2 regions of the Clostridium taeniosporum genome follow, and region 1 is predicted to be linked to the other one. Evidence: a T-box and tRNA genes for the amino acid it is inferred to sense, from the RefSeq annotation. Region 1 holds a T-box; the other holds one or more tRNA genes.

The links. A T-box is a leader RNA that pairs with one kind of tRNA and senses whether it is charged. The one in region 1 lies ahead of serS (serine--tRNA ligase), so its partner is inferred to be a tRNA-Ser.
Region 2: it has a tRNA-Ser gene. The T-box ahead of serS (serine--tRNA ligase) is inferred to sense a tRNA for this amino acid. The anticodon was not compared.

Annotation. Positions count from the first base shown of each region.
Region 1 is NZ_CP017253.2:13,951-19,435, reverse strand. It holds gene serS (serine--tRNA ligase) at 189-1,466, opposite strand; T-box leader at 1,520-1,718, opposite strand; gene BGI42_RS00080 (DUF1667 domain-containing protein) at 1,782-2,018, opposite strand; gene BGI42_RS00075 (NAD(P)/FAD-dependent oxidoreductase) at 2,037-3,428, opposite strand; gene BGI42_RS00070 (transcription repressor NadR) at 3,442-3,954, opposite strand; gene BGI42_RS00065 (HD domain-containing protein) at 4,012-4,515, opposite strand; tRNA gene BGI42_RS00060 (tRNA-Ala) at 4,598-4,673, opposite strand; tRNA gene BGI42_RS00055 (tRNA-Ile) at 4,678-4,754, opposite strand; rRNA gene rrf (5S ribosomal RNA) at 4,758-4,874, opposite strand; rRNA gene BGI42_RS00045 (23S ribosomal RNA) at 4,929-5,485, opposite strand, start outside.
Region 2 is NZ_CP017253.2:3,148,259-3,153,743, forward strand. It holds gene dnaX (DNA polymerase III subunit gamma/tau) at 1-324, opposite strand, end outside; gene BGI42_RS14155 (thymidylate synthase) at 562-1,344, shown strand; gene BGI42_RS14160 (dihydrofolate reductase) at 1,655-2,149, shown strand; RNA gene ffs (signal recognition particle sRNA large type) at 2,330-2,595, opposite strand; tRNA gene BGI42_RS14170 (tRNA-Ser) at 3,219-3,310, opposite strand; partial or broken gene lgt (prolipoprotein diacylglyceryl transferase) at 3,372-4,138, opposite strand; gene BGI42_RS14180 (phosphatase PAP2 family protein) at 4,186-4,725, opposite strand; gene BGI42_RS14185 (nucleoside deaminase) at 4,792-5,250, opposite strand; gene BGI42_RS14190 (HlyC/CorC family transporter) at 5,480-5,485, opposite strand, start outside.

The DNA.
Region 1 (5,485 bases):
TATACTATGTCAATACAATTTATAAAAAATTTTAATTTTTTTCATAAATCATAATCTACAAATTTAAAACTATACTTAAATGATTAATTTTACTGATTAATATCAATTCATTAAATATAAAAATATTATAAATAATAGTCCACACTAACTTAATAAGCTAATATAGACTATTATTATTTATAAATTAATTAGTTTATGGCATCTACATTCATAAATCTTCTTATTGCTTCTGGAATTTCAACTGTTCCATCTTCTTTTTGGTAATTTTCTAATATTGCTGCTACTGTTCTACCAATTGCAACACCTGAACCATTTAAAGTATGAACAAATTTAGGTTTATCTTTTGGTGTTTCTCTATATTTTATGTTAGCTCTTCTAGCTTGGAAATCTTCAAAGTTAGAACAACTTGAAATTTCTACATATCTATTATAACTTGGCATCCAAACTTCGATATCATATTTTAAAGCTGCAGTGAATCCTAAATCACCTTTACATATTCTAACTATTCTATAAGGTAATCCTAATCCTTGTAATACTGATTCTGCATCTTTTACTAACTTATCTAACTCTGCATAAGATTCTTCTGGTTTACAGAACTTAACTAATTCTACTTTGTTAAATTGATGTTGTCTTACAAGACCTCTAGTATCTCTACCTGCTGAACCTGCTTCTGCTCTAAAGCAGGCTGAATAAGCTGCATGTTTTATTGGTAATATATCACCACTTAAAACTTCATTTCTATACATATTAGTAACAGGAACTTCTGCAGTTGGTATTAAGAAATATCCATTATTTTCTACTTTAAACGCATCTTCTTCAAACTTAGGTAATTGACCTGTTCCTGTCATACTATCTCTATTAACCATATAAGGTGGTAATACTTCTGTATATCCATTTTCAATCGTATGCTTATCTAAGAAATAATTTATTACAGCTCTTTCTAATCTAGCTCCTAAACCTTTATATACTGTAAATCTAGAACCAGCTACTTTTCCACCTCTCTCAAAATCTAAAATATTAAGATCAGTTCCTAAATCCCAGTGGGCTTTTGGTTCAAAATCAAATTTAGCAGGTTCACCCCATTTTTTAATTTCAACATTATCTTCATCAGTTTCTCCATCTGGAACTTCCGGATTTGGAATATTAGGGATTCTAAGCATTATATATTCTATTTTTTCATCTATTTCATTTACTCTAACATCAAAATTTTTAATTTCTTCTCCTAGTTTCCTCATATCATTCATTATTTCAGTAACATCTTCGCCAGCTTTTTTTAATTTAGGAATTTCAGATGAAACTTGATTTCTTTTGCTCTTTAAACTTTCAACTTCAACTAATATTTTTCTTCTTTCTTCATCCAATGTTACAACTTCATCTATAACTGCTACGTCAAAATCTTCTCCTCTATTTGATAATGCTTTTTTTATCTCTTCTGGATTATTTCTAATTCTTTTTAAATCTAACATTATTATTCTCTCCTTTTAATTTTTTCTATAAAAAAAGAGCCTTTCTCCCCTATAAAAGGGACGAAAAACTCCGCGTTGCCACCCTAATTAATAACATAAAATGTTATTCACTCTTAAAATTTAACGATATTACCGTACTGCTTAATTCACAGTCCCTCAAAGGTGGATTCATAATACATAAATATTAGTTTACACCAACCACTAACTCTCTAAAAATCATAATATTACTACTAGCCTTATCTAAGGTTTGCATATTAACTTGTATTAAATATATTATATTAAAAAACTTATATTTGTCAATATATTATCAAATTTTTATCTATTATTATCAATTTTTTTAGTACATATAATATCTATTCCTGTATTCATTATATTTTTACATATTATATCACCAATATTTATAGGTGCACTAACATAAATTCTGCTAAGAACTTTAGAAAATTCCCTCCATAATTCCTTTTCTATAGGATTATTACTTTTTACAGAAACAACTTTATGATTGGGATCTCCTTTTACTCTAACTAAACTAGTAAAAATATCCTTACTGCTCATAAATACATCTCCTAAATTCTATATTTCATTAAATTCCTTAATTCTACTAGCTACTATATTAGAATGTTTAGAATCTTCAACTATCTCTAAAATATTTTTATCCATTTCTCTTGCTAATATTTTTATTATTTTTATATCACAATAAGCACCATTGCAATTTCCTCTACCAATTCCAGTACGTCTTTTTACGCCTTCAACAGTACGAGCTCCTAATGGTCTTCTGATACTATCAATTATTTCTCCTTCTGATATATTATTACATACACAAACTATATCTCCATATCTTTTATCTAAAGAGATAACTTCATTTCTTTCTTCTTTTGATAAGTCTTTAAATCTATATACTTCTCTTCTTTTATCTACATAATCCTTTTTTCTAATAATATTTAAGCTATGTTTTAAAGTATTTTTTATCTTAAGTGCAATAGCTGGTGCTATAGTAATTTTACCGTAATGAGTACCAGTAATTTTTATATAACCATTATCTAATTTACTATCATCAATTATTATTATATCTTTGTTATAAACTTCTGCAAACATATTGCTTACAAAATCCTTTTTAGCTTCTGGAAATATACTTGTAGACATTTCAATACCTTCCTCTAAAGATAAAATATGATCACTCTTTATACCTATTAAATTTCCATTCTGTAATTTAGGATTATTTATAACAAAAGTGGTATCATCTATCTCATCTATAAGTATAGTTTTTAATTTATTTTCTGATTTATTCTCAAACATTATATAATTCATATTTTTATAATCATAGTCTTCTTCAACATGATTAAAAGATATTTCATCAGGTATTGTATTAACTACAACCTTACAAGTAAATTTATTTTTATTTGTAGTTACTTTAAATCCACTAACAAGGTTTTGAATATCTATTACCTCTTCCTCTAATTTAAAGTTTACTCCATTATCAGCTGCAACTTCTGCATAAGATATTGCTAAATCATATGGAGAAATAACTGCTACATTTTCAGAATAAAGAGCTTTATTTACATCTATATTTAAATTGGGTTCAATTTTATTAAGTATGTCTTTATCATTTTCTATTAAATGAACTCCCTCTATATTTCTTTCTTTAGCTCTATTATACATAATGTCTAATTTATAATCTTGACTATTATTTGATGCAATCCTTAATGCTCCTGTTTTTTTATATGATACATTAAATTTCTTACAATGCTCTTCAATAAGCGTTCTGCCTATATTCTCAAGTCTTGCCATCATACTATTAGAAGTTTCTGAACCATCATAAATAACAGCTGTATTTATGAAGGATATATCATCAGCTACATCATAATCTTTTTCAATTAAAGCTATGTTAATATTATATTTTGATAATTGATAAGCTACAGCGCATCCTACTATACCTCCGCCTAAAATAAGTACATCATAATCCATATAAACTTTCCTCCTAATCAGATACTATAAAACCTTTTTCTTTTAATTCATCTATAATGCAATTAATATCTTCTTGAGTATCTGCTGATATAGTATGAATATGTACACCCTTAGTTAATACTGATAATAATCTACCTTCTTGTTGTTTATATTTTTCTAAAAATTTATTTAATTCATTATAATTTTTAATCATCAACATTCCTTTTATTTCTCCATATAAAGGGTGCTCAACTATAACATCTTCAATAGTACCACCATACTTAATAATTATACTCATTTCATTAATTAATTCTTCTTCTTTATGATTAACAGCTATTATAGCTTTTACTTTCTTTAATTCTTTATTAATAATATACCCATCTGGTGTTGCCATTATATTATTACCCTTAGCTCTAAGAATAGCTATATCTTTAACAATTATTTGTCTTGTTACACCATAACTATCAGCTATTTCTATTCCTTTTAATGGCTTTTCATTTTCAATTAAACTTTTTAATATACTTTGTCTTCGTTCTGTAGAATTCATAAAATTTTACCCTCCATAGCTTAATAATTATATGATTTTAATTATCTCTTATTAAAATTAGTTACGATTATCACATATATTTAATATACTTAAATATATATTTTTTTCAATTAATTCTAAATTATTATGATGATTTTCTATACAATATAATACTTCATTATCATCAAACTTTATATTTTCTAATAATTTTTTACCGATTTTAGGATGATCATAATATTTAGTCACTCTACTATATTTATTATACTTTAAAAATGAACCTTTCGTAACTTTATTTAATATTACTACTATTCCTTTTTCAATTATATTTAATGAAATTTCTATTTTTCCGATATCATGTAATAATGCACATTTAGCCATTTTATACTCATCTAAATCATTATAATCCCTTACCAGTATAATAGCTTCTTTACATACTCTAAGAGAATGCATTCTGTCTGGTTTTTTTAATTTCATAAATAATTCTTTTTCTTTTTTACTTAAATATTTATCTATGAAATTAATATTATCATCTTCAAAATATGAAAGAATTCCTAACATAAATTGTTTTATTCTATATAACATTTTTGTTTCTCCTAATAAAAAGTTAACTACTTTTAATTATAACAAAAAAAGCTATGAATTTAATTCATAGCTTTTAAATAAATGGTGGAGATAAAGAGATTCGAACTCTTGACCCCCTGCGTGCAAGGCAGGTGCTCTCCCAACTGAGCTATACCCCCATAATGGTGGACCTTCAGGGACTCGAACCCCGGACCTACCGGTTATGAGCCGGTTGCTCTAACCAACTGAGCTAAAGATCCTTTACCTGGCAACGTCCTAATCTCCCACACAGTCTCCCATGCAGTACCTTCGGCGCTATAGATCTTAACTATCCTGTTCGGAATGGATAGGAGTGTTACTTCTATGCCATCATCACCAGATCATTTTGAAAGAATGTTCTTTCAAAATTGCACATAATTTGTATACAATATTTATTGGTCAAGCCCTCGACCTATTAGTATCAGTCAGCTAAATATGTTACCACACTTACACCTCTGACCTATCAACCTTGTAGTCTTCAAGGGGTCTTACTAGCTTACGCTATGGGAAATCTCATCTTGAAGGAGGCTTCACGCTTAGATGCTTTCAGCGTTTATCCCGTCCCGACTTAGCTACCCAGCTATGCTTCTGGCGAAACAACTGGTACACCATAGGTCGGTCCATCCCGGTCCTCTCGTACTAAGGACAGCTCTTCTCAAATTTCCTGCGCCCGCGACGGATAGGGACCGAACTGTCTCACGACGTTCTGAACCCAGCTCGCGTGCCGCTTTAATGGGCGAACAGCCCAACCCTTGGGACCTACTTCAGCCCCAGGATGCGACGAGCCGACATCGAGGTGCCAAACCTCCCCGTCGATGTGAACTCTTGGGGGAGATCAGCCTGTTATCCCCGAGGTAGCTTTTATCCGTTGAGCGATGGCCCTCCCACGAGGTACCACCGGATCACTAAGCCCGACTTTCGTCCCTGCTCGACTTGTAGGTCTCGCAGTCAG
Region 2 (5,485 bases), 130 kb from region 1:
AATTATATCTCTAATTCTATCTATACCATTGTTAGATGCTGCATCTAATTCTGTAACATCCATTGATAAACCTTCATTTATTTTTTTACACATTTCACATTCATTACAAGGTTCACCATCTTGAAAGTTAAGACAATTTAAAGCTTTTGCCATAACTTTAGCAGTGGAAGTTTTACCTGTTCCTCTAGTACCGCAAAAAAGATATGCATGAGCTATTCTATTATTTAAAATTTCATTTTTTAATGTTGTTGTTATATGTTCTTGACCTACTACATCATTAAATGTCTTAGGTCTCCATTCTCTATATAAAGCTGTATATCCCAAAGGTTTACTCCACCTTTCTTTTTTCCCTTAAATCTTATATTTATTATACACTAATAATTATAAAATGATAAATTATATATAATATTAAACTTAAGCTTTAATATTTTTTTAAAATCATCTTTTTAAATAGTATAGTTAATCTGTCTATCTATAAATATGTAATCTTATAATATATATTTATCTATGATAAAATACTTAAGAATACATTTAATAAAAAATAGGAGGAATATAATTATTATGAGTTTATATGATGATAAATATTTAGCTATAGCTAGTGATATCCTTGAAAATGGTTATTATGATAATAATAGAACTGGTATGCCAACTTATAAGCTACCACATCAAATAATGCAATTTAATTTAGAAAGAGAATTTCCTATATTAACAACTAAATTTGTCGCTTTTAAAACATCTGTTAAAGAAATTTTGTGGATAATGCAAAAACAAAGTAATAATATTAAAGATTTAGATGGTCACATTTGGGATGAATGGGCTGATGAAGATGGTTCTATAGGTAAGGCCTATGGATATCAAGTAAAAAAATATCACCAAATTGATAATCTTATAAAGTCATTAAAAGAAAACCCACAAGATAGAAGAATGATGATTAATATATGGAACTGGGAAGATATGCCTGAAATGAATTTAGCTCCATGTTGTTTCTTAAGTATGTGGGATGTTACAGATGGTAAACTTAACTGCATGCTAGTACAAAGAAGTGGAGATTTACCACTAGGAGTTCCATTTAATACTAGCCAATATGCTGTATTAACACATTTAATAGCTCAAGTAACAGGACTTAAACCTGGATTATTTACTCATGTAATAAATAATGCACATATTTACGAAAATCAAATTGAAGGAATGAAAACTCAATTAGAAAGAAAAGATAAAGCTTATGAGGCACCAAGACTTTGGATAAATCCTGAAATTAAAAATTTCTATGATTTTACGCCTGATGATATCAAATTAGAAGGATACAAGCATCACGAAGCGATAAAAATGCCTGTTTCTGTTTAGAAGTTAAAAATTTAGAGTTAAGAATTGAAAGTTTTGATATATTTTAAAATTACATTATAAATTTTTATTAACTTTCTGTTTTTCTCTTTAATTCTAAATTCAAACTTTTTTATATAGTTTAAAATTCGGTCTATATTTAGTAAAGTATTAATATATGCATAGATAAATTTAGATAAAATAATTAAACTTAAAAATATTAAATAAAAAATATATAATAAAAAATTATAAACTTTTAGTTACTTATTTAAAAATTTCAAAAAAGTTTATTTAAGAATTTTATGATTTAAATAAAAAGTAAGGGGGCTTATATATGTTATCAATAATAGTAGCTATTGCTGAAAATAATGTTATTGGAAATGATAATAAATTAATATGGCATATTTCTGAAGATTTAAAAAGATTTAAAGAGATTACAAGTGGAAAAACTATTTTAATGGGTAGAAAAACTTTTCAATCTCTTCCTGGAATATTACCTAACAGAAAACATGTTATATTAACTAGAGATAAAAATTTTAACATTGATTCTAATTCTGTGGAAATATTACATAATTTCGATGAACTATTAAATAAATATAGTAAATCTGATGAAGAAGTATTTGTAATAGGTGGTGGAGAAATCTATAAACAACTATTACCTCATGCTAATAAATTATATCTAACAAAGATTTATAAAGAATTTGATGGTGATACATATTTCCCACAAATAAATTATAATGAATTTAAAATCGATTATGAATCAGATATTAAAATTAATGATAAAAACCAATTAAAATACAAATTTATAAATCTAAGCAAAATAAATTAAATAACGCTTTTTTAGTTAAAAGTGAATATTAAAAAGATAAGAAAATGAGGGTATTTAAAAATAAATACCCTCATTTTCTTATCCTATTGATTTGTCCTATATTGTTAATCCTATTGAAGAATAACCTAATTTAAGTCGAAAAAAAATCCTTCATTCTTAGTGAAGGTTTATGTATATAAACCGTGCACCTCGCTTCGATAAAAATTTCCTATACGTTACCTCTGCAGTTAGCTCAGACCAGATTGATCCACGGCACATGCAGTGTGCACTTATCGCTGCTTCCTTCCGGATCTGACGAGGTTCATACGCTTTCATTGCGTGGGACCCAGTCATCAACACCACTTACAAAGGTCAGACTATAAAAAATCAATACCTCTACGAGGAATTAAATCCTGCTATAGCGGATTGCAGGTTACAGGGCACCGCTAACTCCCCATCTAGCACGGAATGGTGGTATGAAGAGGATTCGAACCTCAATAACATTTTTTCTTAATGAAAAAACTATGCCTCCATTAGGCATCAAACCATATAATCACTATGCTTTTTTGATACTTTTATATAATAGCATATAAAATTTATAAATACAAGACTATAGTAACAATATACTTTTGTAAATTCATACGTTTTTATGAATTTATTTTAGATTTTTCCTTTAATGTAAATAACTAAAACTTAAAATAACATTTTTAATACTATACTTGCTTTTAAATTTTCAATAACTATTAAAATATATCTATTTTTAATTTATAATATCATATATATTTTTTTCATTCAACCTTTTCATTCTAATATGATTTATTATATATCACCATAATTTATATTTTTAATAACACCATAATAAAAAAAATTGCTAAGCAACCATGGAGTGTCGATTTTTTTTAGCTATGTACCCTTTCCAAATGTAGTACAGGAATAATGATACGGTATATAATTATTTTTTTATCCTTTATGGATACTCATAATATCTTTAAAATTCAGTATTTTATAAGTTATCTACATATTCTTTAGTAATATAATTTTATAAGAACTAAAAAAAATCTCTCTCTACAAAAAGTAGAAAGAGATTTTTTGGCGGAGAAAAGGGGATTTGAACCCCTGATAGAGCTCGCACCCTATACACGCTTTCCAGGCGTGCTCCTTCAACCACTCGGACATTTCTCCAAAGGTATAATGCTTTTTTATAATATCATATAAAAAAAGCTAATTCAACTGAATATTTTGGTTACTTATTTTTAATTTTTCTAATATAAATAATAAAACAAATCCCAAAAATTATTCCTACTATACTTATTAGTTGGGCAACTCTCATTCCTCCAAACATCAAACTGTCAGTTCTAAGTCCCTCAACAAAAAATCTACCTATAGAATATAAAATAATATAACTAGAAATAACTACTCCATTATTATTTTCTTTCTTCTTATAAAGTATAATAATTAAAATAGTACATATTATCAAATTCCAAACAGATTCATATAAAAATGTTGGATGATAATATGTTCCATTAATGTACATTCCTTTTTGTATGAATTGTGGAAATTTACTTATAAATTCATAAGTTACTTCTCCTCCATGTGCTTCGCTATTCATAAAGTTACCCCATCTACCAATAGCCTGAGCTAATATTATAGATGGCGCTACCACATCTAAATAAGCTAAAAAATTTATTTTTTTACTTTAGCATAAATAAATGCTGCTATTATTCCACCTATTAATCCACCATGTATAGCTAATCCACCTTGTCTTATATTAAATATATCTATTAAATTATCTTTATAATTTTCAAACTCAAATAAAACATAATATAATCTTGCTCCAATAATAGCAGCTGGAAAAGCTACAAGAAATCCATCACTTAAAATATCAAAGCTTAGATTTTTCTTATTACAATTATGATAAGCTAGTATTAATCCAAAAAAGACTCCCATCAAAATAATTACTGCATACCATCTAATATCAAAATTTCCTATTTTGAAAGCTACTGGATTCATAAATATCTCACTCCTTTTCATTTGTATCTTATATTATTAATTTAAAATTAACCAAACTTTTTATCATACTTAGAGCTTATAACCTTATAAATAACATTGCTTAAAGTTATTCCTAATATACATCCTACTAACACATCTGATGGATAATGAACATATAAATACATTCTTGAAAATCCTATAAGTGCTGCTAATATAAATGCACCAATACCCATCTTTTTATTTGCTATATAAACAATAGTCGCTGCTGCAAATGAAGACATAGTATGTCCAGATGGAAAAGAAAAACTTGTAGGTGCCTTTATAAGCAATTCTATATTTTCAATAGAATTAAAAGGTCTCATTCTGCCAACTAAAGGTTTTATAATTCCATCGCCAATTAGTGCTCCAATACATAATGTACATAACATTATGAAACCATATTTTCTGTATTTTTCGCTACATATAAATGCTATTCCTATAACTATCCATATAAATCCCATATTTCCCAAAGAAGTTATTATCGGAATTATCTTGTCCATAAATGAAGTATGTAAATTATTCTGTATAAACTCCAAAATTTTATTATCAAACATTTGAATATACTGCATTAAATTCCTCCAAAATAATAGTTTTTTTATAATATATATTGTAAATAAAAATTATTATAACAATTACTATTTAAATTTATTTTTATTATTTTCTCTTTTTAATCTAAAAAATTCTATAAGTAAATTAGAACATTCCTCATCATATAACCAATTAACATTAACAAAAGACTCTAATCTTCTATTATGTATGAGATTTATCACAGATCCACAAGCTCCCATATCTTTATTAAAAGTTCCTATACATAACTTAGATATTCTGCTTTGAATTATGGCACTGGTACACATAGAGCATGGTTCTAAAGTAACATACATCTCTGTTCCATTTAATCTCCAATCGCCTAAAATTTTAGATGCTTTTCTTATAGCTAAAATTTCAGCATGAGCTGTTACATCTTTTAATGTCTCTTTCAAATTATGTGCTTTTGATATAATAACTCCGTTTTTCACTATAACTGCACCTATTGGGATTTCACCTTTTGACATTGCCACCCTAGCCTCTTCCTTAGCAATATCTAAAAAATTCATATTTCTTTCCTCCATCAAAGTTTCTGTAAAACTAAATATTATATTTTCTACACTTATATTTTAATAACTTTATATTTAAAATTCTCTAAAAAATTTTTTTCCTTAACTCTTAACTTTCAACTATCAATTCTTAACTTACCTGTCATCTATAATATTAACTATTATTTGCTAATAAATATATACAAATAATGATTAAGAGACTGCTGATTATTCTAGCAGTCTCTTATAATTATTC